Regions from separate parts of the Phytohabitans houttuyneae genome, predicted to be linked through region 1. Evidence: predicted binding sites of a transcription regulator. Region 1 holds the regulator's gene; each other region holds the start of a gene.
The links. Region 1 encodes HrcA, which represses chaperone genes, less so after heat shock. Its sites were predicted from a motif close to GGTTNGCACNCTCNNNNNGAGNGTGCNAACC; they were not measured.
Positions count from the first base shown of each region.

Region 2: the regulator HrcA is predicted to act here: its motif matches at 4,195-4,225, upstream of groES (co-chaperone GroES).
Region 3: the regulator HrcA is predicted to act here: its motif matches at 1,129-1,159, upstream of groL (chaperonin GroEL).

Region 1 is NZ_BLPF01000004.1:618,064-628,390, reverse strand. Features, by position in the region: gene Phou_RS45490 (S1 family peptidase) at 1-575, shown strand, start outside; gene Phou_RS54080 (glycoside hydrolase family 3 protein) at 643-2,088, shown strand; gene Phou_RS54075 (glycoside hydrolase family 3 protein) at 2,037-3,074, shown strand; gene Phou_RS45480 (16S rRNA (uracil(1498)-N(3))-methyltransferase) at 3,680-4,393, opposite strand; gene dnaJ (molecular chaperone DnaJ) at 4,390-5,523, opposite strand; gene hrcA (heat-inducible transcriptional repressor HrcA) at 5,561-6,583, opposite strand; gene Phou_RS45465 (DUF4870 domain-containing protein) at 6,750-7,391, shown strand; gene hemW (radical SAM family heme chaperone HemW) at 7,624-8,820, opposite strand; gene Phou_RS45455 (enoyl-CoA hydratase-related protein) at 8,838-9,629, shown strand; gene Phou_RS45450 (hypothetical protein) at 9,763-10,327, shown strand, end outside.
Region 2 is NZ_BLPF01000001.1:3,337,598-3,347,924, reverse strand. Features, by position in the region: gene Phou_RS14815 (ATP-binding cassette domain-containing protein) at 1-448, opposite strand, end outside; gene Phou_RS14810 (sugar ABC transporter substrate-binding protein) at 824-1,930, opposite strand; gene ybaK (Cys-tRNA(Pro) deacylase) at 2,192-2,668, opposite strand; gene Phou_RS14800 (THUMP-like domain-containing protein) at 2,680-3,843, opposite strand; gene Phou_RS14795 (DUF1918 domain-containing protein) at 3,871-4,059, opposite strand; gene groES (co-chaperone GroES) at 4,342-4,650, shown strand; gene groL (chaperonin GroEL) at 4,785-6,443, shown strand; gene Phou_RS14780 (sulfite oxidase) at 6,553-8,055, shown strand; gene Phou_RS14775 (WhiB family transcriptional regulator) at 8,018-8,419, opposite strand; gene Phou_RS14770 (response regulator transcription factor) at 8,590-9,459, shown strand; gene Phou_RS14765 (DUF5319 domain-containing protein) at 9,482-9,883, opposite strand; gene guaB (IMP dehydrogenase) at 10,023-10,327, shown strand, end outside.
Region 3 is NZ_BLPF01000001.1:4,679,540-4,689,866, forward strand. Features, by position in the region: gene Phou_RS21580 (serine hydrolase) at 1-434, opposite strand, end outside; gene Phou_RS21585 (cold-shock protein) at 755-958, shown strand; gene groL (chaperonin GroEL) at 1,317-2,939, shown strand; gene Phou_RS21595 (hypothetical protein) at 3,060-3,395, opposite strand; gene Phou_RS21600 (dihydrofolate reductase family protein) at 3,608-4,219, shown strand; gene Phou_RS21605 (sugar porter family MFS transporter) at 4,226-5,632, opposite strand; gene Phou_RS21610 (GNAT family N-acetyltransferase) at 5,679-6,569, opposite strand; partial or broken gene Phou_RS21615 (S8 family serine peptidase) at 6,592-8,837, opposite strand; gene Phou_RS21620 (glycerol-3-phosphate dehydrogenase/oxidase) at 8,836-10,327, shown strand, end outside.

The sequences.
Region 1 (10,327 bases):
CCGCGCACTGCGTGGGCCGTACCGGCACCAACAGCAGCATCACGGCGACGCTGGGCGTCGTCGACCTGCAGTCGTCGAGCCGCATCCAGGTGCGCTCGAACTACGTCTACCGCGCGCCCGGCTACAACGGCGCAGGCAAGGACTGGGCGCTGATCCGGCTGGCCAGCCCGGTCACCGGCCTCGCCACGCTGCCGATCGCGACGACGACCGCGTACAACAGCGGCACCTTCACGATCGCCGGGTGGGGCGCCACGCGTGAGGGCGGGGCGCAGCAGCGGTACCTGATGAAGGCCACCGTGCCGTTTGTCAGCGACTCGAGCTGCGACTCGATGTACGGCGGCGACATCATCGTCAACGAGGAGATCTGCGCCGGCTACACCTCCGGTGGTGTGGACACCTGCCAGGGCGACTCGGGTGGACCGATGTTCCGCCGCGACGCCAGCAACGCGTGGGTGCAGGTGGGCATCACGAGCTGGGGCAACGGGTGCGCCCGTCCCAACTTCCCCGGCGTTTACACCGAGGTCAGCACGTTTGCCTCCGCGATTCAGTCCGCGGCGGCGAGCCTGGGCGGCTGACCCCCACCGCCCAACGGTACGGGGCGTCCCAGTGCGGGACGCCCCGTACCGCGTCTAGGATCGGGCGATGTCGGTCATCGAGGATGCGCTGGCGGCCCTTGACCTCGAGACCAAGGTCAAGCTGCTCTCCGGCCAGGACTTCTGGACCCTCCCCGCCATCCCCGAGATCGGCCTGCGCTCGCTGGTGATGTCCGACGGGCCGATCGGCCTGCGCGGCATCGGCTGGCGCCCCGACGATCCGTCCATCGCGCTGCCCAGCCCCACCGCACTCGCCGCCACGTGGGACCCGGAGCTCGCCCGCACGGCCGGGCGGGCGCTCGGGCAGGAGGCGCGGCGCAAGGGCGTGCACGTGCTTCTCGCACCGACCGTCAACCTGCACCGCAGCCCGCTCGGCGGCCGCCACTTCGAGTGCTACTCCGAGGATCCGCTGCTCACCGGCGAGATCGGCGCGGCGTACATGGCGGGCGTGCAGGACCAGGGCGTCGGCACCACCGTCAAGCACTTCGTGGCCAACGACTCGGAGACCGACCGGTTCACGGTGGACGTGCGGGTCGGCGAGCGGGCGCTGCGCGAGCTGTACCTGGCGCCGTTCGAGCGGATCGTGGGCGCGGGCGCGTGGGGCGTGATGGCCGCGTACAACGGGGTGAACGGCAGCACCATGACCGAGCACGCCGACCTGCAGATCGGTGTGCTCAAGCGGGAGTGGGGCTTCGACGGCGTCATCGTCTCCGACTGGACGGCCGCCCGCACCACCGCCCCTGCGGCAAACGGCGGTCTCGACGTGGTCATGCCCGCGAGCGGCGACCCGTGGGGTCAGGCGCTGGTCGCCGCGGTCCGCTCCGGCGAGGTGCCGGAAGAGGTGATCGACGACAAGGTACGCCGTGTGCTGCGCCTCGCCGCCCGCGTCGGCATCCTCGACGGCGCTGAGCCCGCCGTCGCCGAGTCCGCCCGTCCGTCCACACTCGACGGCGCGGCTGTCGCGCGGAAGGCAGCCACCCGCTCGTTCGTCCTCGCCCGGAACGAGGGCGGCCTGCTCCCCCTCGACCCGGCGCGCCTGCGCACGGTCGCGGTCTCCGGCGCGCTCGCCGCCGACGCGCGCGTGCAGGGTGGCGGTAGCGCGCTGGTCCAGCCGGCCCACGTCATCTCCCCGCTCGACGGCCTCACCGCGGCGCTCGCCGGTGAGCAGACGATGGCCGTGGGGGCGAGGCCTCCGCGTACGCGGCGGTGGTCAACGCCGCCGCCGTCAGCTACTCCGTCGGCGCCGACCCGCGCCGCCGGGTGCCGGTCGCCCAAGGTGCACAGTGGACCGACATCACCGGTGTGCTCCGCGCGGCCGGCGGGCGCGAGCTCTTCCGTTCGTCGCTGCCCAGCGCGTACATCCGCTGGATGGGCGAGCCGCCACCCGGCGTGCCACCGGCCGACCTCGCCGAGCTCTCGCTCTCCGCGTGTCTCACGCCCGCCGTGGGCGGCACGCACGAGCTGGCGATCGTCGGCTTCGGCGACTTCACGCTGACGGCCGGTGGGCGCACGCTCTTCGAGGGCCCGCTCTACCGCGAGCAGGACGAGTCCGATGTGTTCCGCGGCGGGGCGGAGCGGCGGTTCCCGGTCGAGCTGGCCGAGGGCGAGCCGGTGGACGTCACGCTCACCCAGCACGGCGGAAACCCCGGCTTCGTGTCCTTTGCGATCGGCCACGCGCCGCCCTCGCCCGGTCCGGACGCGCTGCTCGACGAGGCGGCACGCGCCGCGGCCGAGGCCGACGTCGCGGTCGTGGTCGTGGGCACCACCGAGGAGGTCGAGTCGGAGGGCTTCGACCGCAGCACGCTCGCGCTGCCCGGCCGGCAGGACGAGCTCGTGTCGCGGGTGGCCGCCGCCAACCCCCGCACGGTCGTGGTCGTCAACGCCGGTTCGCCGGTGCTGATGCCCTGGGCCGGCGAGGTCGCCGCCATCCTGCTCACCTGGTTTCCCGGGCAGGAGGCGGGCGCCGCGCTCGCCAGCGTGCTGCTCGGCCACTCCGAGCCGGGCGGCCGCCTCCCCACCACCTGGCCCCGCCGCGACGCGGACGCGCTGCCGGTAACCCCGACGGACGGCACCCTGCCTTACGACGAGGGCGTCTTCCTCGGCTACCGCGCCGACCCGGCCGACCCGCTCTTCCCGTTCGGCCACGGGCTCGGCTACACCGAATGGACGTACGAGTCACTGTCCGTCGAGGACGGCCACGCCGCGGTGACGGTGCGAAACACCGGCGCCCGCCAGGGCCGTGAGGTGGTACAGCTCTACGCCGGACCCTCCACACCGGACCCCGCACGCCCCCGCCGGTGGCTGGTGGGCTTCGCCGCCGCCGAGGCCGAGCCGGGCGAGGCCGTCACGCTGCGGGTGTCACTGCCCGCGCGCGCGTTCCAGGTGTGGGACGGCGGCTGGCGCGAGGTCCCCGGCGACTACCTGATCGAGGCCGCGCACAGCGTCGCCGACCGCCGCCTGCACACCACCCTCACGATCTGAGGGACCATCGAGGGCTGGAAATCCAACCCGAAACAGATGCGAGCTACCGCGATGCCCGCGGTCCGGACCGTTGCTCCCGCAGCCTCACCCTCCGCGGTCCTCAAGGCGGGAGTGCGCGAGTCCACCCGCGGTTCGGCGCCGTCGTCGCGGTCTGTGACTGCCGATCAGGTGCAGGCGGTGTGAGCTTCGAATCTTGGTGAGTTAGCGCGATATTTCGACGCTAACTCACCAAGATCTGCCGGAGCAGGCTCCTGGGTTGAGCTGGGCGACCGCGGAGGGTGAGGCGGCAACCGCGGGAACAGCGGCAGCTCACATCTAACTCGGGTTGGTCGGTTGAGTCGCTGCCGCGGTCACCGCCTTCCTTCGCCCAGGTCGAGAGGTCGAGCCGTCGCGGCGATTGGTTGCCACGTACTCATATAACGGCCGCCCGGCGTTGAACCTGGCCGAGGCGGGCCACCTGACTCGGGCTGACCCCACCCCGGTGGCGCGGCGTGCTGGTCGGCGCCGCCGCCGCGATCAAGCTGACCCGGTGCCCGGCGACGTGTCCACGTGCCCCGGCGATCCTTGGCATCGACCGGCTAGGGCGGCTGGCGCAGGTCGTCGCGTTACCAGCGGCCGAGGCGCGTAGAAAGCACGGCGAGTGCCGCGACGCCCGCCGTCGAGGTGCGCAGGACCGGGTCGCCCATGCGGACCGAGCGGGCGCCGGCCGCCTCGAACGTGGCCAGCTCCTCCGGCGCGATGCCGCCCTCGGGGCCCACCACCAGCGCGATCTCGCCCGCCGTCGGGAGGTCGACCGTCGTCAGGCGGTCCTTTGCCTCCTCGTGCAGGACCAGCGTGGCGCGGGCGGCGGCCTCGCGCGTCGTGGCGGCGCTGGCGACCAGCGGCAGCCACGATCGGCGGGCCTGCTTCGCGGCCTCCCGGGCGGTCGCGGACCAGCGGTCGCGGGCCCGGTCGCCCCGCTCACCGCGCCACTGGACCACCGAGCGGGCAGCAGCCCAGGGGACGATCTCGTCGACGCCGGCCTCGGTCATCGCCTGCACGGCCAGCTCGCCCCGCTCACCCTTGGCGATGCCCTGGATCACCACCAGGCGAGGGTCCGGCGCGTCGAGGTGCACGACGGAGGTGATCCGCAGGTCGAGGATGCCCCGGCCGGCGGCGGTGACCACCGCGGTGGCCGTGCCGCCGCGACCGTCGCCGAGCAGCAGCTCCTCGCCCACGCGCAGCCGCTGGACGGTGGCCGCATGGTGTCCTTCGGGCCCATCCAGGGTGTAGGAGTCAGCCTGGGGCAGGGCGTCGACGAGGAAGAGCGGAAGGCTCACTGGTGGCCGTTGAACGCGTCCCGCATCCGCGAGAAGAAGCCGCCCTGCTTGGTGAGCTCGGCGACCTCCTCGCCCCGGGTCTTGGCAAACTCGCGCAGGATCCGCTCCTGCTCCGGGTCGAGCTTGGTGGGCGTGCGCACGTCGAGGTGCACAAAAAGGTCGCCGCGGCCGGTGCCGCGCAGGTGGGGCACACCGCGGGCGCGCAGCCGGAGGGTCGCGCCGGGCTGGGTGCCGGCCTTGACGTCGAGCTGCTCTTCGCTGTCGAGCGTCTTGATCGTCAGCCGGGTGCCGAGCGCGGCGGCGGTCATCGGGACGGTGACGCGGCAGTGGAGGTCGTCGCCCTTGCGCGAATACACGTCGTGCGGCCGCTCGTGGATCTCCACGTAGAGGTCGCCGGCCGTGCCGCCGCCGGGGCCGACCTCGCCCTGCTGGGCCAGGCGGATGCGCATGCCGTCTTCGACGCCAGCGGGGATCTTGACGGTCAGCGAGCGGCGGGTGCGGACCCGGCCGTCGCCGCCACAGGTGGCGCAGGGGTGCGGAATCACCGTGCCGTAGCCCTGGCAGACCGTGCACGGGCGGGACGAGACGACCTGGCCCAGGAAGGTGCGCTGCACCGACTGGACCTCGCCGCGCCCGCCGCACGCCTCGCAGGTGGAGAGGTGGGTGCCAGCGGCGGTGCCGGCGCCGGTGCAGGTGGTGCAGAGCACGGCCGTGTCGACAGTGATCGGCGCCTCGACGCCGAACGCCGTCTCGGTCAGCTCAAGCTCCAGCCGCAAGATCGCGTCGGCACCCGGCCGCGTGCGCGAACGCGGGCCGCGCGCCCCCGCCGCCGTGCCGAAGAACGCGTCCATGATGTCCTGGAACCCGACGAACGGTCCAGCCCCAGGGCCACCACCCGGCCCCCCGCCGCCCGGGGCGAGAGGGTCGCCACCCAGGTCGACGATCTGCCGCTTCTGGTCGTCGGAGAGCACCTCGTAGGCGGCGTTGATGTCCTTGAACTTCTCGTGCGCATCCGGGTCCGGGTTGACGTCCGGGTGGTACTGGCGAGCCAGCTTCCGGTAGGCGCGCTTGATCTCGTCGTCGGATGCGTCCCGGCTGACGCCGAGAATCCCGTAGTAGTCCTTGGCCACTTGGTTCCGTGTCCTCATGCTCTCGCGCTGTCCCGGGCTAGTTGTTTCCCAACAGGTCGCCTACGTAGCGTGCCACGGCGCGCACCGTGGCGATGGTGCCGGGGTAATCCATCCTCGTCGGCCCGAGGACGCCGAGACCACCCACGATTGTGGCGCCTGGACCGTAACCCGTGCTGACAACTGAGGTGGACCGCAGGTTGTCGATCTCGTTTTCGTCGCCGATGCGGATCCTGAGGGTGTCCGCGTCGACCTCGCCAAGGAGCTTGAGCAGGATGACCTCCTCCTCGAGGGCCTCGAGGATCGGGCGAAGGGAGCCCTGGAAGTCGAGTAAACCGCCACGGGTCAGGTTGGCCCGGCCGGCTAGTGCGATGCGCTCATCGTGCCGCTCGACGAGGGTTTCGAGCAATACCGAGGCGAGGGTGGCCATGGTGTTGCGATCATCGGGCGCCACCTCGTCGACCAGCGCCTGGATCAGCGGCGGCGCGTCCGAGAGCCGCTTGCCCACGAGCTTTTCGTTGACCAGGCGGCGCAGGTCGGTGACCGCGTCGACCTGGACGGGTGCCGGCAGCTCGACGAGCCGCTGCTCAACCCGGCCGGTGTCGGCAATCATGACGAGCATCACTCTGGTGGTGGAGATCGGCACCAGCTCCAGGTGGCGCACGGAGGTGCGGGAAAGTGTCGGGTACTGCACGACCGCGACCTGCCTCGTGAGCTGCGCGAGGAGCCGGACTGTGCGGTGCACCACATCGTCGAGGTCGAGCGCGCCGGCGAGGAACCGCTCGATCGCCCGCCGCTCGGCCGGGCTCAGCGGCTTGACCCGGGAGAGGCGGTCGACGAAGAGCCGGTAGCCACGGTCGGTCGGGACGCGACCGGCGCTCGTATGGGGCTGTCTGATGTAGCCCTCCTCTTCAAGGACGGCCATGTCGTTACGCACGGTGGCAGGTGAGACGCCCAGCTGGTGTCGCTCCACAAGTGCCTTACTGCCGACCGGCTCCTGGGTCGCGACGTAGTCCTCGACGATAGCCCGGAGCACGTCGAGCTTGCGGTCATCGAGACTCACTGTCACCCCCTGCCGCACCAGATGAGAGGACTGGCACTCGACTGTAGCGAGTGCCAGTCTACGTCGCACCCCCGCATGGCCGGGATGATCTCTTTGGGCACAATGTCCGCACCTCCGTAAGAGTGTTGCGTAGCGCCGGTTGATTCGTGCCCCTACCGTGACCTCCATGACAGAACCACCTCGCCCTCCCGGAGAGGGTGAGCCCGGCCAGACGCCGCCGGAGCCGACCTCTCCGCCGACACCCCCAGCGTCCTACTCGATGCCGGGCGAGGCACCCTCTCCCGGTTACGCACCACCACCGAGTGACGCACCGCCACCGCCGCCGCCCACGGGTGGGACCGACTACCCGCCACCGGGTGCCGGCTACCCGCCGCCCGCCGGCGGCTCATACCCGCCGCCTGGCTACCCGCCGCAGGGTCCCCCCGGCGGCTACTACGCGGCCGGCCCGGCACCGTCGGGCTACGCCAACAACGACGAGAAGACGTGGGCGCTCGTCGCCCACTTCGGCGGCGCGGCCGGCGCCTTCATCGGCGGCGGCACGCTGGGCTGGGTCGGCCCGCTCGTGGCGCTGCTGGCGAAGGGCAACCAGTCGCCGACCGTACGCGCCCACGCGATCGCGGCACTCAACTTCCAGCTGTTGTGGTCGATCATCACGGTGATCTGCTGGATCCTCGTGTGCGTGCTGATCGGCGCCATCCTCGCCCCGATCGCGGCGATCATCGCGATCGTCTTCGGCATCATCGGCGGCGTGAAGGCCAACGACGGCCAGCTGTACAACTACCCGATGAGCGTTTCGATCATCAAGTGAGCCGACCGGAGCCCGGGACCGCGAGGTCCCGGGCTCCCGTCTGCCCGGGCTTGACTCGCGACCCGGCAGCGGAGGTCGGGGATTTCGGCGAGCGCCAGCTCGCCGACGACCCCAGCGGTGCCCGCGGGAAAGCACCCAAAGAAAACGCTCCGCTGCGCTCCACGTCTTCCCCGGGGCCCGCGCGTGCGGTCCGCAGGTGAGGCGGACCGGGGTATATCTGCCTCAAATGTCGTTACAGAAGGTCGCGGACCACCGCGTCGGCCAGGAGTCGCCCGCGCAGGGTGAGCACCGCGCGGCCGGCCCGCGTCTCGAGCAGGCCGCTGGCGGCGGCGCGTGCGGCGGCCTCGCGGCCGGCGGCGCCGAGCGCGGACAGGGGCAGGCCGGACGCGAGGCGCAGGCGCAGCATCACATCCTCGACGTGCCGGTCGGCCGGCGACAGCACCTCCCGCGCGTGTCCAGGCGACTCGCCGGCGGACAGGCGGGCGGCGTAGGTCGACGGGTGCTTGACGTTCCACCACCGCACGCCGCCGATGTGGCTGTGCGCGCCGGGGCCGAGGCCCCACCAGTCGCCGCCGTTCCAGTAGAGGAGGTTGTGCCGGCACCGCGCCGCCGGACCGGCCGCCCAGTTGGAGACCTCGTACCAGGACAGGCCGGCCGCTTCGAGGGCGGCGTCCGCGGCCAGGTAGCGGTCCGCGGCGACGTCGTCGTCCGGGTACGGCAGGTCGCCGCGGCGCATCCGGGTGGCGAGGCGGGTGCCGTCTTCGACGATCAGGGCGTATGCGCTGACGTGGTCGACGCCGGCCCCCACAGCCGCGGCCAGCGACGCGGCGAAGTCGTCCGCCGTCTCGCCCGGCGTGCCGTAGATGAGGTCGAGGTTGACATGGTCGAAACCGGCTTCGCGCGCCTCGACCGCCGCGGCCGGCGCACGGCCCGCGGTGTGGCGGCGTTCCAGCAGGTTGAGTACGCCCGGCGAGATCGACTGCATCCCGAGCGAGACCCGCGTGTACCCGGCCTTGCGCAGCCGCTGCAGCGACGCCGGCGTCACCGACTCGGGGTTGGCCTCGGTCGTGACCTCGGCGTCGGCGGCCAGCCCCCACGTGCTGTCGATCGCGTCGAGGATGCGGGCGAGGTCATCCGGATCGAGCAGCGTGGGCGTGCCGCCGCCGACGAAGACCGTGTCCACCCGCGCCGGCGTCACGACCCGCGCCGCGAGGGCCAGCTCGGCGAGCACCGTGTCCGCGTACGCCTCGCGGCTCGCGCCACCGCCCAGCTCAGCGGAGGTGTACGTGTTGAAGTCGCAGTAGCCGCAGCGGCTGGCGCAGAACGGCACGTGCACGTACACACCGAAGCCGCGCCCGCCCAGGCCGGCGCCCGGCGGCAGGCTGCCGTCGCGAGGCACGGCCTCGCCTTCTGGGAGTGCTCCGGGCATGGTTCTAGTCTGCCCGCATGACTTCTACTGGTGAGTCGCTGGTCCGCGTCGAGACCGGGCAGGGCGTGGCGACGCTCACTCTGGACAGCCCGCACAACCGCAACGCGCTCTCCACGCCGCTGATGAACCAGCTGCTGGCGGCGCTGGAGGCGATGGAGGGCGACGAGTCGGTGCGCGTCGTGGTGCTCACCCACACCGGACCCGTTTTCTGCTCCGGCGCCGACCTCAAGGAGACCGCCGAGGCGGTGGCCAGCGGCCGCATACCTGTGGCGATGCTCGGTGACGTGCTGGCCGCGATCTGGGAGTGCCCCAAGCCGGTGGTGGCGCGCGTGGGCGGGCCGGCACGCGCCGGTGGCCTCGGCCTGGTGGCCGCCGCCGACATCGCGATCTGTGCCGAGGAGGCCACGTTCGCCTTCTCCGAGGTACGGCTGGGGGTGGTGCCCGCAGTCATCTCCGCGACCGTCCTCCCTCGCCTCACCCCTCGCGCGGCGGCCGAGCTCTTTCTGACCGGAGACACGTTCGACGGGCGGCGAGCAGAGCGTATCGGCCTGGTTACGCAAGCGGCACCCGCAGAGTCGCTGGATGCCACCGTCGCGGCGTATTGCCGTGCTCTGGTGCTCGGCGGTCCGGAGGCGCTCGCCGGCACGAAAGGCATCCTGCACCGGCGGCCGACCGCTACGGTACGTGAAGAGCTTTCCGAGCTGTCGGCCCTTTCGGTGGGCTACTTCCAGTCCGAAGAAGGGCAGGAAGGTGTCCGGGCTTTTCGGGAGAAACGCCACGCGTCATGGGTGCCCGAGGGGTTGGCCTGAGGTTAACTCCCCCTTCCGCGCCAAACCGGCCACGGGTACGGTCGCCGGCAGGATCACGTCGTACCCTGGACGGACAACTCAGTGAGGGGTGACGGTGCGTATTCGGGCAGGGGTAGTGGCAGCCGTCGGCCTGATGCTCGTCGCGGTCATCGGGCTGGTCGTCGGCAAGCACGACTGGACCCCTGACCTCAAGCTCCCCCGCCCGCACAGCCGCGCCTGCACCGTCCAGGCGGACGGCGAGGTCGCCCTCAACCCGGAGCAGATGGCGCACGCGGCCACGATCGCCGCCATCGGCATGCAGCGGCGGATGCCGGAGCGGGCGGTCGTGGTGGCGCTGGCAACCGCGTTCCAGGAGTCCAAGCTGGAAAACCTCTCCGGCGGCGACCGCGACTCGATCGGCCTCTTCCAGCAGCGTCCCAGCCAGGGGTGGGGGACGCCGGAGCAGATCAGCGACCCGAGGTACGCGACCAACAAGTTCTACGCCGCGCTCAACAGGGTGCGCGGCTGGGAAAAGATGCGGGTCACCGACGCGGCGCAGCGGGTGCAGCGCTCGGCCTACCCGGAGGCGTACCAGAAGTGGGCCGACGAGTCGACGGTGCTCACCAAGGCCCTGCTCGGCAACGCGACGGGTGCGGTGGCGTGCACCGTGGACGGTGAGCCGGCCATGCGCGGCGCCGCCGCGGCGACGGCACTTGACA
Region 2 (10,327 bases), on a different contig from region 1:
TCTGCCGCTGGCCACCGGAGAGGCTGGCGACGTGCTGGCGGAGCGACTTCACGGTGCGCACGGACAGACCGGCGAGGGTCTCGGCGGCCATCTGCTCCATCGTCGGCTCGTCCAGCACCAGGCCGGAGCGCTTCTCCCGGCCGAGGAACATGTTTTGGACGATGTCGAGGTTGTCGCAGAGCGCCAGGTCCTGGTAAACCACCTCGATGCCGAGCGCGGCGGCGTCCCGCGGGCCGTGGATGTTGACCGGGTTGCCCTCGAAGAGGTACTCGCCTTCGTCGCTCGTGTAGATGCCGCTGATGCACTTGACCAGCGTCGACTTGCCGGCGCCGTTGTCACCGACGAGCGCGGTGACCTCGCCGGGCGGTACTGAGAAATCCACGTCTTGCAGGACCTGTACGGGGCCGAACCGCTTCACGATCCCGCGCGCTTCCAGCAGCGGTGTCATTGTGCCTCCAGGTTCGCTCGCTCATGCGGCGCTAAAGGCGACGTCGTCTCTCGCCGCCCCGAAACCCCGATCTCGTCGGCGGGGCGGCCCAGTGAACCTCTTTCAACCTCGGCGTGGCCGCCGTCGTTGCGTTGCGGACCATGCGGTTCAGGTTGAAGAAGGTTCAGTCCAGACGCCGCCGCGCCAACCCGCTCGCTCACGGTGCCATCTCCTTAGCGTTGATACAGGGCCTGTATCTGCGGCCTCGCGCCCGACGCCGCGTGGCGGTGTCTGGGCCTGGCGCAGCCCGGCAAGGATTGGATACAGGCCCTAGGGCATACCAGCGCACGAACCATCGTTCGGCGCCGATATGCCCTAGATCGACCGTATCTCAGATCAGCTGATGCCGGCCTGCGTGCACGCCGCCGCGTAGGCGCCCGTGCACAGCTCTTCCTTGGTGACGAAGCCGTCGGCGACGACGTCCTTCACGTTCTCCTTGGTGATGGCGACCGGAGTCAGCAGCACCGACGGCACGTCGCGGCCGCCCTCGGGGTCCTTGACCGTCTGCGAGGTGGTCTTCTTCTCGCCCTTGGCCAGGCCGATGGCCAGCTCAGCGGCCGCGTCGGCCTCCTGCTTGATCGCCTTGTAGACGGTCATGCACTGGTCGCCCGCGAGGATGTTCTGCAGGCCCTGGACCGTGGCGTCCTGGCCGGTCACCGGCACCTTGCCGTTGAGCTTGTTCTTCTTGAGCACGGAGATGACCGCGTTGCCGAGGCCGTCGTTGGCGGCCAGCACGCCGTTGATCTTGCCGCCGGTCTGGGTGACCATCTGCTCGAAGATCGTGCCCGCCTGGGCGTTGTCCCAGTCCGGAACCCACTGGTCCGGACCCTGGACGTACTCGCCGGCGTCGTACTTCGGCTTGAGGACCGAGTCGTAACCCTCCTTGAAGAGGGTCGCGTTGTTGTCGGTCTGCGAACCGTTGAGCTCGGCGACGACCGGCTTCTGCGCGTTGGCGGCGGTCAGGCACTTGACCAGGCCCTCGCCCTGCAGCTTGCCGACGGCCACGTTGTCGAAGCTGACGTAGTACTCGGCGGAGCCGCCGAGCGTCAGCCGGTCGTAGTCGATGGTGGCGACACCCTGCGACTTGGCCTTGTCGAGCACGGCCTTGCCGGTGCCGGAGTCGAGGTTGACGATCATGAGGACCGTCGCGCCGTTGGTGATCATCTGGTCGGCCAGGGTCTGGAACGTGTTCTTGTCGCCCTGGGCGTTCTGGATGTCGTACTGCACCCCGGCGGCCTTGAAGGCCTCTTCGAGGTACTTGCGGTCGGCAGTCTCCCAGCGGACGGAGGACTTGCTGTCCGGAAGGATCACGCCGATCTTGGGTGTCTTGCCGCCACCGTTGTTACCGGTGCCGGAGTCACTGCCGGAGTCGTCGCCACACGCGGCGAGCGACCCTACTGCCAACAGGCTGGCGGCAGCGATGGAGAGGATCCCTTTGCGCATTGCACGGGCCCTTTCATCGAAGTGTGGGTGTGGTGGGTTTTTCGCGCGTCGAGGCGCGGTGAGCGTCGTGGGCACGTACTTTTGTTGTGCCCGGCAACGTATTGCGGCACAGAGCAATCGCACAAGACCGCCGACGCCATGAGTTTGTTGGCGGCGATAACAATTCAGCAACGCGATCGACATGTGCCCGTTCGCGGATCATGTCCGACTCGATCATCAGCCACCTTAACTCCAGTACCGGGGCAAAAGGGGCGAAATCGATCAGCTGCGGATGGCGGCGAGCGTGGCGCCCGTCAGTCGCACGAGGTCGTGCGGCGAAAGCTCCACCTGCAGGCCCCGGCGACCTGCGGAAACGTAGATCGTCCCGTGGTCGGCGGCGGTCGCGTCCACCACCGTCGGCAGGCGCTTGCGCTGTCCGAGCGGGCTGATCCCGCCCCGCACGTACCCCGTGGTCCGCTCGGCCAGCGTCCGGTCGGCGAGCACCGCCCGCTTGCCCCCGGCCGCCGCGGCGAGCGCCTTGAGGTCGAGGTCGCCGGTGACCGGCACGACCGCCACGGTCAGCGCCCCGTCGACCTCGGTGACCAGGGTCTTGAAGACCCGCTCGGCCGGCACACCCAGCGCGGCGGCCACCTCGGCGCCGTAGTTGGGCGAGTCGGGCGACACCGAGTATGGGTGCGTCGTGTGCGCGACCTTCTGCTTCGCGAGGAGCGCCGTCGCCGGAGTGCCCTGACCTGCCACGGGGACCGAGGCTATACCGGCTGGCCGATCAGGGCGGTCGGGGCGCCGGCGACGCGGGTGAGGACGAGCGTCGCGCCGGCCGGGCCGGTCAGGCGGAGGTCGCGGCGGAGCTTTTCCGGCTCCAGGGCGGAGCCGCGCTTGAGGATCTCCAGGCGGCCGACGCCTCGTTCGCGGAGGCGCGCCCTCAACCGTTTCAGCGAAAACGGCAGCACCTCTTCGATCTTGATGCAGCGGGCGTAGGGCGTGGGCGCCGGCGTGGCGGCGTACACGTACGCGATCTCCGGGTCGGCGAGGTGACCGCCGACGGTCGCGGCGAACTCGGCGACCAGATGCGCGCGGACCACCGCTCCGTCCGGGTCGTACAGGTACTCCGCCGGCGTGCCCACCGGCGCCTTGGCGTCACCGGTGCCGGTGAGCTCGGCCGACCCGACCAGCGTGGCCCGGCGCGGCACCTCCGCGAGCGGCCCGCACCAGAAGGCCGCCTCCACGACCTCACCCCGCACGCTCACCCACTCCGCCTCCGCGCCGGGTGGCACGAGCCCGTGGTCGATGCCGGGGGCCAGCTTGAGCACGGTGCGTGGCACCCGCGCGGGGAGGGCGGCGACGAAGTCCCACGGCGGGGAGTAGGCACCCGGGTCGAAGACCCGCCGCCCGCCCCGCCGCCGCGCCGGGTCGCAGAAGACCGCGTCCACATCGGATAGATCGGCCGCCGTGGCGTCACCGTGCCGCACCGTGATCCGGCCCAGCCCCAGCACCTCGGCGTTCGCGGCGGCCACCGCCGCGGTGCCCGGGTCGGCCTCCAGCGCGTACACCGTGATGCCGGAACGGGCGGCGGCTATCGCGTCGGCCCCGATGCCGCAGCCGAGATCGGCGAGCGTGCGCACGCCCGCGGCGCGTAACCGCGCGGCGCGGCGCTCGGCCACCGCGGACCGCGTCGCCTGCTCCAGCCCGGCGCGCGTGAAGAACATCCGGTCGGCGTCCGCACCGAACTTGCCGGCCGCCCGCCGCCGAAGGTCGGCCTGGGTGAGTGCGGCGGCGGCGAGGTCCGCGGGCAGGCCCGAGGAGCGGAGTGCGGCGGCCGAGGACAGCGGATCACCGCTGGCCAGCTCGGCCGCCATCGCGAGGGCTTTCACCCCTTCCGGGGTACGCAGCGCGGCGAGCTGCTCGGGATTCACCGCCTGATTGTCGGCTCCGCCCGGATGTCAGTGGTCGGTGGGCTCGACCACGCAGTCCGGGCCAGGGAAGATCAGGCTTTCGTGGCCGTCGGGGAAACGGACGAGGTAGGGCGGCTGGCCGTCCACCCCGCGGACCTCGACGATCTCGGCGATCCGGTCGCTGGTGCCGACCGAGTTGCTGTGCACGTGCAAGTGGTCACCGACTGTGGCCTGCATGTCATCGCCTCCGCGCGGATCGGGCTGCTGCGGGGTACTCCTACCGACCATGCCGCAAACCGGGCCGCCACGCCATCGGTTCGGGGCACGCTGGCACTCTCCTTGACGGAGTGCTAGCCACCGGCATAACCTGCGAGTTAGCACTCTCAAACTGAGGGTGCTAGCTCTCGGGCACGCCGGCACCCGCGACGACGGCACCGCCCGGTGGCATGAGGCAGAGCATGACCGCCGTCCGGAGTGATCCGGTCGGCTACCAGACAAGTACCCCAGGAGGGTATGCCCGTGACTACCGCGACCAAGGTTGCGATCAAGCCGCTCGAGGACCGGATTCTGGTCCAGGCGAATGAGGCTGAGACGACCACGGCGTCGGGCATCGTGATCCCCGACACCGCCAAGGAGAAGCCGCAGGAGGGCACCGTCCTCGCTGTCGGCCCCGGCCGCGTCGACGACAAGGGCAACCGGATCCCGGTTGACGTCAAGGTCGGCGACACGGTCATCTACTCGAAGTACGGTGGCACCGAGGTCAAGTACGCCGGCGAGGAGTACCTGGTGCTCTCCGCCCGCGACGTCCTCGCCGTCATCGAGAAGTGACTGGCAGATTTTCCCGCGCTACTCGTCGCTTCGCGGGCCCGCGAAGCGACGACCAGCGCCCGAAGGACTAGCACGCTGACACGCCCCGGGCCGGCTCCGCGCGGTCCGGGGCGTCCCGCTCTGAAGGGACTTACATGGCGAAGATCCTGAGTTTCTCGGACGACGCCCGGCACCAGCTTGAGCACGGCGTCAACGCGCTGGCGGACGCGGTCAAGGTCACTCTCGGCCCGCGCGGGCGCAACGTCGTGCTGGACAAGAAGTTCGGCGCTCCCACGATCACCAACGACGGCGTGACGATCGCCAAGGAGATCGAGCTTTCCAACCCGTACCAGAACCTCGGCGCGCAGCTGGTCAAGGAGGTGGCGACGAAGACCAACGACGTCGCCGGCGACGGGACCACCACCGCGACCGTGCTCGCCCAGGCGATGGTGCGTGAAGGCCTGCGCAACGTCGCCGCCGGTGCCAACCCGGCGGGCCTCAAGCGGGGCATCGACGTCGCGGCCGCGGCCGTGTCGAAGGCGCTGCTCGCCAAGGCGATCGAGGTCGCCGACAAGCAGGCCATCGCGCACGTCGCCACGATCTCGGCGCAGGACGCCACGATCGGCGACCTGATCGCCGAGGCGATGGAAAAGGTCGGCCGCGACGGTGTCATCACCGTCGAGGAGGGCTCCACCCTCGCCACCGAGCTCGAGGTCACCGAGGGCCTCCAGTTCGACAAGGGCTTCGTCTCGCCGCACTTCGTGACCGACCCGGACGCGCAGGAAGCGGTGCTCGAAGACGCGTACGTGCTGATCACGACGCAGAAGATCTCCTCGGTGGAGGAGCTGCTCCCGCTCCTGGAAAAGGTGCTCCAGGCCAACAAGCCGCTCCTGATCATCGCCGAGGACGTCGAGGGTCAGGCGCTGGCCACGCTGGTGGTCAACGCGATCCGCAAGACCTTCAAGGTCTGCGCGGTCAAGGCTCCCGGCTTCGGCGACCGCCGCAAGGCGATGCTGCAGGACATGGCGATCCTCGCCGGCGCCGGCGTGGTCGCGCCCGAGCTGGGCTACAAGCTCGACTCGGTCGGCCTCGAGGTGCTCGGCTCCGCCCGGCGCATCGTCGTCGACAAGGACAACACCACGATCATCGAGGGTGGCGGCAGCGACACCGAGGTCGCCGACCGGATCTCGCAGCTCCGCAAGGAGATCGAGGCTTCGGACTCCGACTGGGACCGGGAAAAGCTCGCCGAGCGGCTGGCCAAGCTCTCCGGCGGCATCGCGGTGATCAAGGCGGGTGGCGCGACCGAGGTCGAGCTGAAGGAGCGCAAGCACCGCATCGAGGACGCGATCTCGGCGACCAAGGCCGCGGTCGAGGAGGGCACCGTGCCGGGCGGCGGCGCCGCGCTGGTACAGGTCGCATCCTCGCTCGACGGCGGGCTTGAGTTCGCCGGAAACGAGGCCGCGGCCGACGAGCGCGTCGGCGTGTCGATCGTCCGCAAGGCGCTCGACGAGCCGCTGCGGTGGATCGCGCAGAACGCTGGACACGACGGCTACGTCGTGGTGCAGAAGGTGCGTGGCAACGACTGGGGCATCGGGCTCGACGCCTCCATCGGTGACTACGTCGACCTGGCCAAGTCCGGCATCGTCGACCCGGTCAAGGTGACCCGCAACGCGGTCACCAACGCCGCGTCGATCGCCGGCCTCCTGCTCACGACCGAAAGCCTGATCGTGGAAAAGCCGGAGAAGGCCGAGCCGCAGGGCGGTGGCCACGGCCACGGCCACGGGCACGGCCACCAGCACGGACCCGGGTTCTAGGTTTCACCTCTCCTTTTGCTGGGGGCGCTCCTTCGGGAGCGCCCCATCATTGGTTACAGGCGCCTTACGAGGCTCCACATCGCGCCGTGCGGCGCGGCAGACTTGGGCCATGCGAAAAGGCTTGCGCGGTGCGCTGGCGGGGATAGCCGCGGCCGCGGTGGCCCTCGGGCTCGCGGAGTTCGTGGCGGTGTTCACGGGCGCCCGCTCCGCTCCACTTGTGGCGGTAGGCGGGTTCGTCGTCGACCACGTGCCTGAACCGCTCAAGCAGTTTGCGATCGATACGTTCGGCACCCACGACAAGACCGCACTCCTGACCGGCACCGTGGTGCTGCTCGCCGCGTTTGCCGCGCTGATCGGCTGGCTCGCGCTCCGCAACGTCTGGTACGGCGTGGCCGGCATCGCGCTCTTCGGCGTGATCGGCGTCGCCGCCGCCTTGACCAGGCCGAACGCCGGCGTGGAGGCGGTGGTGCCGTCCCTTGTCGGCGCCACGGTCGCCGGCGTGGTCCTGTGGCGCCTGATCTCCGGTCCCGCCGAGACCGCCGATCCCGTCGATCGCCGGCGTTTTCTCACCGGCGTGGCCGTGGTGGCCGGCGCGGCCGCGGTGAGCGGCCTCGGCGGTCGCTGGCTGGCCACGCGGCGCACCGTCGCCGAGGCGCGCAGGGCAGTGAGCCTGCCGGTGGCCTCCGGCGCCGCACCGGCGGTACCCGCCGGAGCGGACCTCAACCTCGCGCAGCTCGCGCCGTACGTCACGTCGAACCGCTCCTTCTACCGCATCGACACCGCGCTCGTGCTGCCGCAGGTCGATCCGGAGACCTGGACGCTGCGGATCCACGGCCGGGTGCGCAACCCGATCACGCTCACGTTCGACCAGCTGCTGGCCCGGCCGATGGTCGAGCGGTACGTGACGCTGGCCTGCGTCTCCAACGAGGTGGGCGGCGACCTGATCGGCAACGCGCTGTGGCTCGGCGTGCCGCTGAAGGAGCTGCTCGACGAGGCCGGCCCGCTCGACGGCGCCGACCAGGTGGTGGGGCGCTCGGCGGACGGGTGGACCTGCGGTACGCCGACGGAGGTGCTCCGTGACGGACGCGACGCGCTGCTGGCCGTCGGCATGAACGGTGAGCCGCTCCCGATCCAGCACGGCTTCCCGGCGCGGATGGTCGTGCCGGGGCTGTACGGCTACGTGTCCGCGTGCAAATGGATCACGGAGCTGGAGGTGACGAGCTTCGACGACTTCGACGCGTACTGGGTGCCGCGCGGCTGGTCGGCCCAGGCGCCGATCAAGACCCAGTCCCGCATCGACACGCCGCGCTCACGCAACAACCTCACCGCCGGCCCGGTGACCGTGGCGGGTGTCGCGTGGGCGCAGCACCGCGGCATCAAGAAGGTCGAGGTACGCGTCGACGGCGGGCCGTGGCAGGAAGCCACATTGGCCCGCTCGGTTTCGGTCGACACGTGGGTGCAATGGTCGTGGCGGTGGGACGCGACGCCGGGCAAGCACCGGCTACAGGTACGCGCCACCGACTCGACCGGCGAGGTGCAGCCGGAGGAGGAGAGGCCGCCCGCGCCGGACGGTGCTACCGGGTGGCACTCGGTAAACGTTGAGGTGGGATAGCCGCCGGTACCGACTTGTGCGGCCGGCCCAGCCGGGCCTCCAGGCGCGTCACGTCGACCCAGTTGTGATGGCGGTCGGCGAGGTCCTCCCAGCCCACGGCGAGCAGCCGCAGCCGTTCGGACTCGCTGAATCCGCCCCACACGCCGTACGGCTCGCGAACCGACAGTGCGTGTGCGGCGCACTCCGCCCGCACGGGGCAGGAGTGGCAGAAGGACTTGGCCTTCGCTTCCCGGCGGTTGCGCGAAGATCCGCGCTCGCCATCCGGGTGGAAGAACTGCGCGCTGTCCCTACCCCGGCAGGCGCCCAGCCGCTGCCAGTCCCAGATGTCGGCGATGGGGCCGGGCAACCTAGCTACGTTGGACATTGACACTCCTCCCACGAGGCACTGCGGCCACGCGGAACACGAATTACCCGCGCACGCCCGTAGGGAAACCGGCGTGTCTACTGTCGGGAACTTTCAACTTCTTTCGTCCGAAAGCCCGTAATGATCAGTTGGTTCCGTGGTCTCCTCCTCAGAGGAAGAGGAGGATCACAGTGCGTACCGTCCTCGTATGTGTCCGGACACCGCTCGCGGCGCAGACCGTCGCATCCGCCGCCGCCCGCCTTGGGATGAGCGGCGTCGTGCGTACCGCCGTGTCGGAGACCGAAGCTTTACTCCGGCTGGCCGAGCGCCCCGCCGACATAATCCTCGCGGATACCGCGCTGACCAGGCGCGACAGCGTGGGCTTCACCCGGCGGGCGTTGGCCCGGGCGCCCGGGGCGGTGATCATTCTCTTCGGCGCCGAGGATCCCCGTACGGCAGCGGCCGCCATCGCCGCCGGCGCGCGCGGTGTGCTGCGTGGCGGCGGTGATCACGACCTGGTGAGCATCGTCGCCAAGGCTCTGCTGCTCTGCCTGCCCGAGCCGGCCCGACCGGCCGCCGCCCGGCCCGCGGTCTCCCGGGCCGGCGAGGCGGTCGCCGTCGCCGGCGAGCCCCCCGGAGACGCGGGGCTTCCCGCCGACCGCGCCGCAGGTGCCCCCACCAGCCGGCAGACCAACGGCCCGCTCTCCCGCACCCAGCCGCCCTCGATGGTGCCGGTGCAGCGCGGCGACCAGCTGGACGTGGGCCCAGGCGGTCCGGGCCGCCCGCCCGGCGCCAGCCCCAACACCGGCCCGAGCTGGCGGGTCGGCCCCCGCGCCGGCGACCGGCCCGAGGTCGTGGCCCGGCGTATGACGCTGACCGAGCGCGAGCTGCAGGTGCTGCGCGGCATGGCCGACGGCAAGAGCAACGCGGAGATCGGGCGGGAGCTCTTTGTCTCTGAGGACACGGTCAAGACCCACGCCCGCCGCCTGTTTCGCAAGCTGGGCGCCCGCGACCGGGCCCACGCCGTGGCCGCCGGCTTCCGCGCCGGGCTCGTCGCCTAAGACAACCTGAGGGTGCGAGGGGTCAGGCGTCCTCGTCTGACCCCTCGGACAGGGTGTCGTGCACCCCGTCCGCGTACCCCCGGGCATACTCCCAGGTCACGTAGTGATCGGGATCCGGGTCGTAGGCCGGCTCGTGCACCCTCGGACGCCCCGAGTTGAGCAGGTGGCGCAGGTTGCCCCGGAGCAGGTCCCAGTCGAAGTAGTGCGGCTCGTGGCAGTCTTCGCACTCGATCACGAGCCCGCGGATGCCGATGGGGCTCAGCAGAGCCTGGTAGATCTCGAGGTCGGCCAGGTCCTCCAGCACGTCCTGCCGCTCCGCGTCGGATAGCGGGTCGAGCTGGGGGTCCTCACCGAGGTCCTCCAGGCCCGCGGACGGGTCAGCGGGATCGCCGTTGAACGGGTCGATCGGCTCGTCGTGCTGCACCCCTCCACCGTAGTCGCAACCCTGCTCTCCGCGTGTGCCGCGCGTACTCAGTTATGACTTGGCAACCCGCAGGTCGGCGCCGATGGGCGAACCGGCCGATGGGTACGATGAACCATCGCGCCACCGAGAGGACCCAATTGTGGATAACCTGCCCGCCGCCGAGGCTGTGCCGATCGGGCTGACATTCGACGACGTCCTGCTCCAGCCCGCCGAATCGGACGTGGTGCCCGGGCAGGTCGAAACGTCGACGCGGATGACCCGCAACGTCACCGTCGCCATCCCACTGGTGTCCAGTGCCATGGACACGGTGACCGAGGCGCGGATGGCGATCGCGATGGCCCGGCAGGGCGGCGTGGGCGTGCTGCACCGCAACCTCTCGATCGAGGATCAGGCGCTCCAGGCCGACCTGGTCAAGCGCTCCGAGGCGGGCATGGTGACCAACCC
Region 3 (10,327 bases), on a different contig from region 1:
GTGGTGTTGCTCCACCAGTCGCGGTACGGGCTGCTGTCCGTGAGCCCGCAGGTGGTGATCAGCCGCTCGATCGAGGCCCGGCGCCCGACCGCCTCGAAGAGCGCCTGGGCGGCCGCGTTGTCGCTGTCCCGGATCATGGTCCTGAGCTGGCGCAGGCGGGCCTCCCCGATCTCGCCGTCCGCCGCCATTCGCAGATAGTCGGCGGCGATCCAGGACTTGATCATCGACATCGTGTCGCTGTGCGCGGCGAGGTTCGCCGAGCCGCTGATCCTGCCGGTGTTGCGGTCGAGCAGCGCCCAGGAGAGGAAGCCGTCGTGATCTATGTGGACGGACGGGAGCGGCGCCGGCGTCGGGCGGGGCGCCGCGCGCTTTTCGCCGGCGACCCAGAGCGGCATCGCACCCTCGCTGCCGCCCACCGTCGCGAGCAGAGCCACGGTGGTCAGCGCGGCGGTGACGTACGCCGTCGCGAGCCAACCTCCGCGGGGCTTCGCCCGGTGCTTTCCGCGTCCGTTTGGTTTGTGTGAAACCACATTTGTTCAACGAGGCAGGAGTGCTGGTAGGGGCGGCAGGATGCCGGGTGACGACCCGGGTGTCCGTTTTGGGGTAGTGCGCGGGCGGGGGTTCTCATGTAGCGTGCGATTTCGGCCGCTGTGTTCGACGGACCACCCCGGACCACGGATCGGCGGCCCCGGCCGGCAGAAAGCGCGGCCGGGGGTTGTCGAACCCAGCACCATCGAAGTGAGGGAAGTGCACCGTGGCACAGGGCACCGTCAAGTGGTTCAACAGCGAAAAGGGCTACGGCTTCATCGCGGTGGACGGCGGTCAGGACGTCTTCGTCCACTTCTCGGCGATCGAGATGGACGGCTACAAGGCGTTGGACGACGGCCAGCGCGTGGAGTTCGAGATCGCTCAGGGCCAGAAGGGGCCGCAGGCCGAGAAGGTTCGGGTCATCGCCTGAGTCGCCCGAGTAACACCCTGAGGCGGGGCACCGGATTTCGGCCCCGCCTCCAAGCTTCTTCAGCCCACTGTCATTCATGACCCTCGCCCCGCACGGGCTACATGTGCCTTTTGGCCACCGCCCGTTCACCGGACGCGCTTGCACTCCCTAGGGGAGAGTGCTAAACAGGTGATTGGCACTCGCGGCATGTGAGTGCCAATGGTCGGGGCGGTGGGGCCACGGCCGTGTTCACCGAGACGGTGGCGCGGCACGAGGCCGGTCGTCGCGGGCTTTCCGGCCCGGCCGGACGAAGGTCGCTGCGCGCTTCGGGCGGACCCGCTCGGAGTGCCGTGGATGTCCAGCTGGAGGACAACGCCGTATGGCCAAGATTATCGCGTTCGACGAGGAGGCGCGCCGCGGCCTTGAGCGGGGCATGAACACCCTCGCCGACGCCGTAAAGGTGACGCTGGGCCCCAAGGGCCGCAACGTCGTGCTCGAGAAGAAGTGGGGCGCCCCCACCATCACCAACGATGGTGTGAGCATCGCCAAGGAGATCGAGCTCGAGGACCCCTACGAGAAGATCGGCGCGGAGCTGGTCAAGGAGGTCGCGAAGAAGACCGACGACGTGGCCGGCGACGGCACGACGACGGCGACCGTCCTGGCCCAGGCGCTGGTCCGCGAGGGCCTGCGCAACGTGGCGGCCGGCGCCAACCCGATGGCCCTCAAGCGGGGCATCGAGGCGGCTGTCGCCAACGTCGCGGAGGAGCTGGCGAAGCTCGCCAAGGACGTCGAGACCAAGGAGCAGATCGCTTCCACCGCGTCGATCTCGGCCGGTGACGCCACCGTCGGTGAGATCATCGCCGAGGCGATGGACAAGGTCGGCAAGGAAGGCGTCATCACCGTCGAGGAGAGCAACACCTTCGGCCTCGAGCTTGAGCTCACCGAGGGCATGCGCTTCGACAAGGGCTACATCTCGCCGTACTTCTGGACCGACGCTGAGCGGATGGAGGCCGTCCTCGACGACCCCTACATCCTGATCGTCAACAGCAAGATCTCGTCGGTCAAGGACCTGCTGCCGATCCTCGAAAAGGTCATGCAGTCGGGCAAGCCGCTCGCGATCATCGCCGAGGACGTCGAGGGCGAGGCGCTTGCCACCCTGGTCGTCAACAAGGTGCGCGGCACGTTCAAGTCCGTCGCGGTGAAGGCGCCCGGCTTCGGCGACCGCCGCAAGGCGATGCTGACCGACATCGGCATCCTCACCGGCGGCCAGGTCATCAGCGAGGAGGTCGGGCTCAAGCTCGACGCCGCTTCGCTCGACCTGCTGGGCCGTGCCCGCAAGGTCGTGGTGACCAAGGACGAGACCACGATCGTCGACGGTGCCGGTGACGCCGACCAGATCCAGGGCCGGGTCAACCAGATCCGCGCTGAGATCGAGAAGAGCGACTCCGACTACGACCGCGAGAAGCTGCAGGAGCGCCTGGCGAAGCTCGCCGGCGGTGTCGCGGTGATCAAGGTTGGCGCGGCCACCGAGGTCGAGCTCAAGGAGCGCAAGCACCGTATCGAGGACGCGGTCCGCAACGCCAAGGCCGCGGTCGAGGAGGGCATCGTCCCGGGTGGTGGCGTCGCGCTGGTGCAGGCCGGCAAGACCGCCTTCGACAAGCTCGACCTGGCTGGCGACGAGGCCACCGGCGCGCAGATCGTCAAGATCGCGCTGGACGCGCCGCTGCGCCAGATCGCTGTCAACGCCGGCCTCGAGGGTGGCGTCGTGGTGGAGCGGGTGCGCAACCTGGAGACCAACCACGGCCTCAACGCGGCCACCGGTGAGTACGTCGACCTGCTGTCGGCGGGCATCATCGACCCGGCCAAGGTGACCCGTTCGGCGCTGCAGAACGCGGCTTCGATCGCGGCCCTGTTCCTCACCACCGAGGCTGTGGTGGCGGACAAGCCGGAGAAGGAGAAGGCCCCGGCGGGTGCGCCCGGCGGCGGAGACATGGACTTCTGATCCACGCAGTCCTAAAGGGAGGGGCGAGCCGGGTTCTCCGGCTCGCCCCTTTCGCTATCTGTTCAGCGCGCTCGTCGCTCCGCGGCGGCCGTGCGCCGCAGCCGGCGTTGGTAGCCGGTATCAGCGACGTGGCTGGTTGCGCTGCTTGTCGGCCCGGGACATGGGCTTCGGCGGCATGTCCTCAGTGGACAACTGAGAACCGTTCGCCTGCGGCTGTCCGGGTCGCGGCTGGTTGCGCTGGTGCTCGTTGTGCTGGTGCTGGTTGGGCTGTGGTGAGCCCATGTCCCCCCTGGGCGCCAGATCCGGTCGCTCCGGGCGTCCCGACCGGTCTGGTCGGGCCGCGCCGGGTGGGAGGCTCTCGTCGAGCCTGCCCCCGGCCGTCTCGGCCGGCATCTGGGCCATGCGGGACTTCGCCACGGTCTGGAGATCGTCCTTCGGTCGTTTTTCCTTGGCCATGATCTCCTCCTTCCAGGGGAAACGTTATGGGCCGATCTTGTGGCTCGCGGCGAAAAGCGAGTACTTATCCATACGCACCTGATGCCTGGTATAGGGCTTCCGGCCACGGCGTGTTCGCAACACGGATAAGGTCAGCCGCGACCGATGAGTCGCGTGGGCTCGGCCCGTCTAAAGAGGACGAGAGCGATTCAGCCACTACCTGGGGGAACGTCATGAAGAAGATCACCGCTGGCCTGTTCATCTCGCTCGATGGGGTCGTCGAGGCGCCGGACCAGTGGCACTTCCCGTACTTCAACGACGAGATGGGTGCGGCGGTCGATGGGCAGCTCGGCACGGCGGACACGCTGCTGCTGGGCCGCGTGACGTACGACAGCTTCGCGGGCGCCTGGCCGGACCGGGAGGCGGCGGGCGAGGAGGACGCGTCGTTCGCCAAGAAGCTCGGCGACATGCGCAAGATTGTGGTTTCCCGCAAGCCGCTGGAGTTCACCTGGCGCAACACCGAGCAGCTCCAGGGCGACGTTGTCGAGGCGGTCACCGCGCTGAAAAACGAGCCGGGCGATGGCTCTATCGGCATCAGCGGTTCGGTCTCGATCGTTCGCCAGCTGCTCGCGGCGGGCCTGCTCGACGAGCTGCACCTGCTCGTGCACCCGATCGCGGTGCGCAAGGGCATGCGGCTCTTCCCGGACGGAAACACGCCGGTGCGGCTCAAGCTGCTGTCGTCCGCGACGTTCCAGACCGGTGTGCTGTACCTGGTCTACGGCCCGGACACCGAGCCGCGTGAGGGTGGGTACGAGGAGGCGCGCACGCACCTCCCGGCCGAGTAGCGCGCGCTACATGTCTTCGAGCTCGCGCCCCTTCGTCTCGCGCACCGACCGGAGTACGAAGATGAGCGCGAGCGCGGCGAAGAGCGTGTAGATGCCGTACGCGAGGAAGAGGCCGACGTCCGCCAGGGCCGGGAAGGTCGTGGAGATCAGCCAGTTGGCTATCCACTGTGCCGCCGCGGCCACGGCGAGCGCGGTCGCGCGGATCTTGTTGTTGAACATCTCGCCGAGCAGGACCCACACCGCCGGGCCCCAGCTCATGCCGAACGAGACGACGTAGAGGTTGGCGGCGACCAGGGCGATCGGGCCGGCCACCGGGCCGAGAGCCAGGTCGTCGCCGCTTCCGTCGGCGGTGCTGAAGCAGACGGCCATCGTGCCGAGCGTGACCACCATGCCGGCCGCGCCGATGATGAGCAGCGGGCGGCGGCCGATCCTGTCGATCAGGGCGATCGCCACGAGCGTGGTGAGGATGTTCGTGACCGAGGTGATGACGCTGGTCAGCATCGCGCTGTCTTCGGAGAAGCCGACGGCCTGCCACAGCGTCGTGGAGTAGTAGAAGATCACGTTGATGCCGACGAACTGCTGGAACACCGACAGCAGGATGCCCACCCACACGATCGGCAGCAGCCCGAGGCGCGGGCCGCGCAGGTCGGACAGGTGCACGGCCTGGTCGCCGCCGGCCAGCGAACGCCGGATCTCCCTGATCCGCAGCTCGGTGTCGCCACCCACGAAGCGCTGCAGCACCTCCCGCGCCTGCGTGAAGTGCTTCTTCTTGACCAGGTAACGCGGCGACTCGGGGATCTGCAGGGCGAGCACGCCGTACACCAGCGCGGGCAGCGCCGCCGACGCGAACATCCACCGCCAGGCCGTACCGCCCCACGGCACCTGCCCGCTCGCGCCGCCGGCGGAGTCGGCAAGTACATAGTCGATGAGCAGGGACACGAAGATGCCGCTCACGATCGCGAGCTGCTGCAGCGATCCGAGCCGGCCGCGGAGGTTGGCCGGCGCCATTTCCGCGATGTACGCGGGCGCGATCACGCTCGCCGCGCCGATCGCGAGGCCGCCGACCACCCGCCACGCGGTGAGGCTGACCGGTCCCACGGCCAGCGCGGAGCCGATCGCGCTGACACCGAAGATGATCGCCGCGGTGAGCATGACCCGCACGCGGCCGACGCGGTCGGCGATCGGGCCGGCGAACCACGCTCCCACCGCGCAGCCGAGCAGCGCCGACGAGACCACGAAGCCGAGCAGCCCGGAGGACATGTTGAACTCGTCCTCGATCGCGTCGACGGTGCCGTTGATGACCGCGGTGTCGTACCCGAAGAGGAAGCCACCGAGCGCCGCGGACGCCGTCACCAGGAGGACGGCGCCGGTGTGTGTCTCGCTGCCGGTCTGTGGGCGGGCGCTGGTCGCCATACCCCATATTGCGCAGATTGCACGGATTTAACCGCGCTTTCGGCGATTACAGCTCCTTGCGGTAGAGGAAGAACACGCGCTCGATCCGCGCGCCGACCGCCGACGCGTAGAACGGCACCGGGCCGACCCACCCGATCTGCGCCTGCGCGAGCCCGGCGTCCCGCAGGTCCCGCAGGCACCGGCGCAGCAGCACGCCACCGATGCCAAGACCCTGCGCCGCGGGCGCGGTGCCCATCGGGCCGAACCAGCTCGGGCGGGACGAGCCGTACGCGGCGAAGCCGAGCACCTCGCCGTCGCGGAGCGCCAGGTGGCAGCCGGCGCCGGGCCGCCCGACCGAGTCGGAGACCTCGCCGGCCCAGCCGTCGCTGAAGTTGGCGCGGGCGAAGCCGACCAGCGCGGGTACGTCGTCCGGCTCGGCCCGCCGCACCTGTACGCCGCTCGCCGCAAGCCGCTCTTCCGCCGCCTCGGTCGGGCGGAGGGCGGTGAGGTCGGCGGTCATGTTCCAGGCGGTGCGGTCCTGCTCGTATCCGAGCGCGGTGGCCGCGCAGACCGCCGGCGTGTAGCGGACGTCGATGCCTGGCCAGGCGTAGTACGGCGGGTTGCCGGCCAGCAGCACCTCGACCGCGCCGCGGCCGGCCAGCGCACCCTCGGCCCGGGTCAGCAGTGCGCGCCCGATGCCCTGCCGGCGCAGGGCCGGCCGCACCGCGACAAGGTCGACGTGCCCGATCGAGTCGTCGCGGTGGGAGAGCGACCCGAGCACCACACCGGCAAGCTCACCTCCGGCGGTGGCGACGAAACCGACGCCCGGCTGCTCGCGCAACCGCGCCACGATCTGGTCCGCCTCCGCCGCGTCGCCGGGCAGGTCCAGCGCCTCGCGGCAGAGGTCAACCACGGCGGGTACGTCGGTGTCCGCCAGCGCGGCGATCGAAAACTCCACGGTCGCCGACACTAACCGGCGGTCACGACGCGGTGCGTGCGGCCTGCACCGCCGCGTACGCGTCGACCATCCCGGCGCCCGTCACGTCGGCCGGCGCGCACTCACCGGTGCTGTCGCCGGGGCTCGCGGGCACCGCCGTGTCGCGCAGGATCTCAGTGGTGCGCGCGAGGTCGCCGATCAGGCGCGGGTTGGCGGACCACATCAGCGCCACCACGCCGGCGACGTGTGGCGTGGCCATCGAGGTGCCGCTCAGCTCGGCGTACCCGCCGCCGGGCATCGCCGACAGCACGTCCTCGCCGGGCGCGACAAGGTCGGGCTTCGTGAGATCGGTGTCGGTCGGGCCGCGGCTGGAAAACTGCGTGACCTCCTTGCGGCGGTCGACCGCGCCGATCGTCTCCACGTCGCCGTACGGCGCGGGCGGGTCGTCGACCGAACCGCAGAACGGGCCGGTGTTTCCGGCGGCGACGGCGAAGAAGATGCCGGCGGCGGCGAACGCGGCGGTGGCCGCGCGCAGGGCGCCCGCATCGCAGCCCTCGATCCGGGGACAACCCCACGAGTTCGTGAGTACGTGCGGTGCCCGCTCGGGGCGCCCATCGGTGAACGCGTCGCCCCGAACGGGAAGGGGGCCAGCATGAACTGCATGCAGTCGAGGTAGCGGGCCGGGTTGCCGAGGTTGCGGTCGAGGTTGACGCAGCCGACCCACCGCGCGCCCGGTGCCACGCCGACGGTACGGCCCACCGCCGAGCCGAGCGTGTGCGTGCCGTGGCCGCCGCGGTCGGTGGGCGTGCGGGTGTGGTTCCACGGGTCGTACCAGGAGTCGTCGCCACCCCGGAAGTTGCTGGAGAGCGCGGGATGCCTGCCGTCCACACCGGAGTCCGAGGTGCCCACGACGACGCCCGAACCGTCGACGCCGAGCTGGGCGGCGGCACGGTCGGCGCCGATCAGCGAGATGTTCCACGGCGGTGCGGTGGGTGCGGGCTCGTCGCCGTGCGTGACGCCCGGGTCGGCGGGCAGCGGGCGCAGGTGCTGGCTGAGCAGCACGCGATCGACGTCGTCGCGCCGGGACAGCCACGCTCGGACGGCCGGGCCGCCATCCACCTCCACGCCGTTGACCAGGTAGTAGGGCGTGTAGTCGAGGTGCCAGCGGTCCAGCGTCTTGCGCAGGTCGGCCTGGCTGCTCCGCGCGTTTTCGACCAGCCGGCGGTAGACCTCGGTGACCCGGGCCTCGCGGCTCGCGGTGGTCACCCCGCTCAGGTCCGCCTGCGACTTGAGGATGACGAACAGGCGCTCGCCGTACAGGCCCGGCTGACCCGGTCCCAGGTATATCGCCCCGCCGGTGATCGCCAAGAGGACCACCGCCCCGGCACCGATCCACCGTCCGGTGAGGCGGGTGCGCGCCAGCCCGTACCCGATGCCGACGATGAGCGCGACGGCGAGTGAGATGGCGGCGGCGATGGCCGCCCACGCGGGCAGGTCCCGCCCTGTGCTGAGCAGCAGCGTGATCTCCTCCGGATCCGCGAAGGCCAGCGGTCCCAGCGCTGCGACCGCGACAAGCGGTCCGGCACTGCGCAGCGCGGCGGCCGCGAAACCCAGCGGCGGCAGCACGAGCATCGCGGCGAGCTGCGCGCCGGCCTGGCCCACCGCGGCGGCGAGGAGCAGGAGTGCGACGCCGGCGACGAGGCCGCCGAGCACGACGCCGTACCGTTCCCAGAAGCCGGCGTTCAGGATGGCGGCGGCGAGCCAGCCGACCGCGGCGGCGGCGAGCACGGCGAGCACGGTCTCCGCCAGGCCGCCCAGCGCGCCGATCCACAGCCAGGGCAGCAGCGTGGCGAGCCCGCCGGCGAAGCCGAGCGCGGGAAGTGCGGGGCGCCCGCGCAGGAGGATCGCGCCGCCGGCGGCGGCCAGGGCGAGGAGGGCGAGGTAGAGCTCGTTGCGCGGCGCGGGCACGGCTCGCAGCAGGCCCAGGCCGGCGAGCGCGACCGCGCCGGTCAGCCACACCCGGCCGGCGGTGCGCACGGCCGGTGAGCGCGGCACGAACGCCAGGATGATCGCGGGCGTACCGGCGAGGACGGCGTTGACGATCGCGACGACCGGCCAGGTCCAGGTCGGTGTATCCAGCCCGGTCACGAGCAGCACCTGGTCGGCCAGCCACCCGATCGACTGGCTGAGCACGGTGACCAGGACGGCCCAGACGCCGATCGATGCGGTGGCGACAATCACCCACGGGCTGGTCTGCCGCTCGGGTGCCGGGTAGGAGGGATACGCCATGCGCGAAACACTACGACCGACCGGCGGCTACGGTGGACGGGTGCGTGACCCTGCCGTATCGCGGTACGCCGCCAGCGAGCTCTCACCCGAGCGCCGCGCCGCTGACCTGCGCCGCCTTCGCAACGAGCGCTTCGACGTCCTCGTCATCGGCGGGGGTGTCACGGGCGCGGGCGCCGCGCTCGACGCCGCCTCCCGCGGGCTCAAGGTCGCGCTGGTCGAGGCGCGTGACCTGGCCTCCGGTACGTCCAGCCGGTCCAGCAAGCTGATTCATGGCGGCCTGCGCTACCTGGAGCAGTTCGAGCTGCACCTTGTGCACGAGGCGCTCACGGAGCGTGGCCTTCTCGCCACCCGCCTGGCACCGCACCTGGTGCGGCCGGTGCCCATCATCGTGCCGCTGCCCGGCGGCCACTCGCCGCGGGAGTTTCCGGCCCGTGCCTGGCGGCGGGTGTACTACGGGGCGGGGGTCGCGGCTTATGACGCGTTCGCCGGGCTGTTCGGCGGCGGGCGGGGCATGCCGCTGCACCGCCACCTGTCCCGCGACGGCGCGCGGCATCTCTTCCCGAGCCTCCGCCCGGACGTCGTGGCCGGGGCGGTCCGCTACTACGACGGGCAGGTCGACGACGCCCGCCTGGTGGTCACCCTCGCGCGCACGGCGGCCAGCCTCGGCGCGGCCGTCGTGACCAGCGCGCGCGCCGTCGGCATGGTGCGGCAGGCGCGGGAGGTGACCGGGGTACGGGTACGGGACCTGGAGTCGTCGACCGGCGAGTTCGAGGTGCGGGCGCGCACGGTGATCGCCGCCACCGGGGTGTGGAGCGACGACATCTCCGCGATGCTCGGCGACGTCGGCGTGCGGCCGGGGCTGCGCGTGCGCGCCTCCAAGGGCGTCCACGTGGTCGTGCCGCGCTCGGCGATCACCGGTGACGCGGGACTGATCCTGCGCACGCCGACCTCGGTGCTCTTCGTGCTGCCGTGGGGCGGCCACTGGATCATCGGTACGACCGACACCGACTGGCAGCTCGACCGCGACCACCCGGCCGCGTCGGCGCGCGACATCGAGTACCTGCTCGACCAGGTCAACGCCGTCCTCGACCGCCCGGTGTCCACATCAGACATCGAGGGTGTCTACGCGGGGCTCCGCCCGCTCCTGTCCGGCGAGGACGAGCCGACCTCGAAGCTCTCCCGCGAGCACGCCGTCGTCGAGCCGATGCTGGGCCTGATGCTGGTGGCCGGCGGCAAGTACACGACGTACCGCGTGATGGCCGCCGACGTGGTCGACCGCGCGGCGCGGCGGCTGGGTGTGCGCGTGCCGTCCCGCACGGCGGAGCTGCCGCTGCTGGGCGCCGACGGGTACTCGGCGATGTGGCGGGACCGGCTCGACCTCGCCCGCCGGCACGGTGTGCAGGCCGGTGTGCTGGAGCACCTGCTGGAGCGGTACGGCACGCTCGCGCCGCAGCTCATCGCGATGATCCACGCCGAGCCGACGCTTGCCG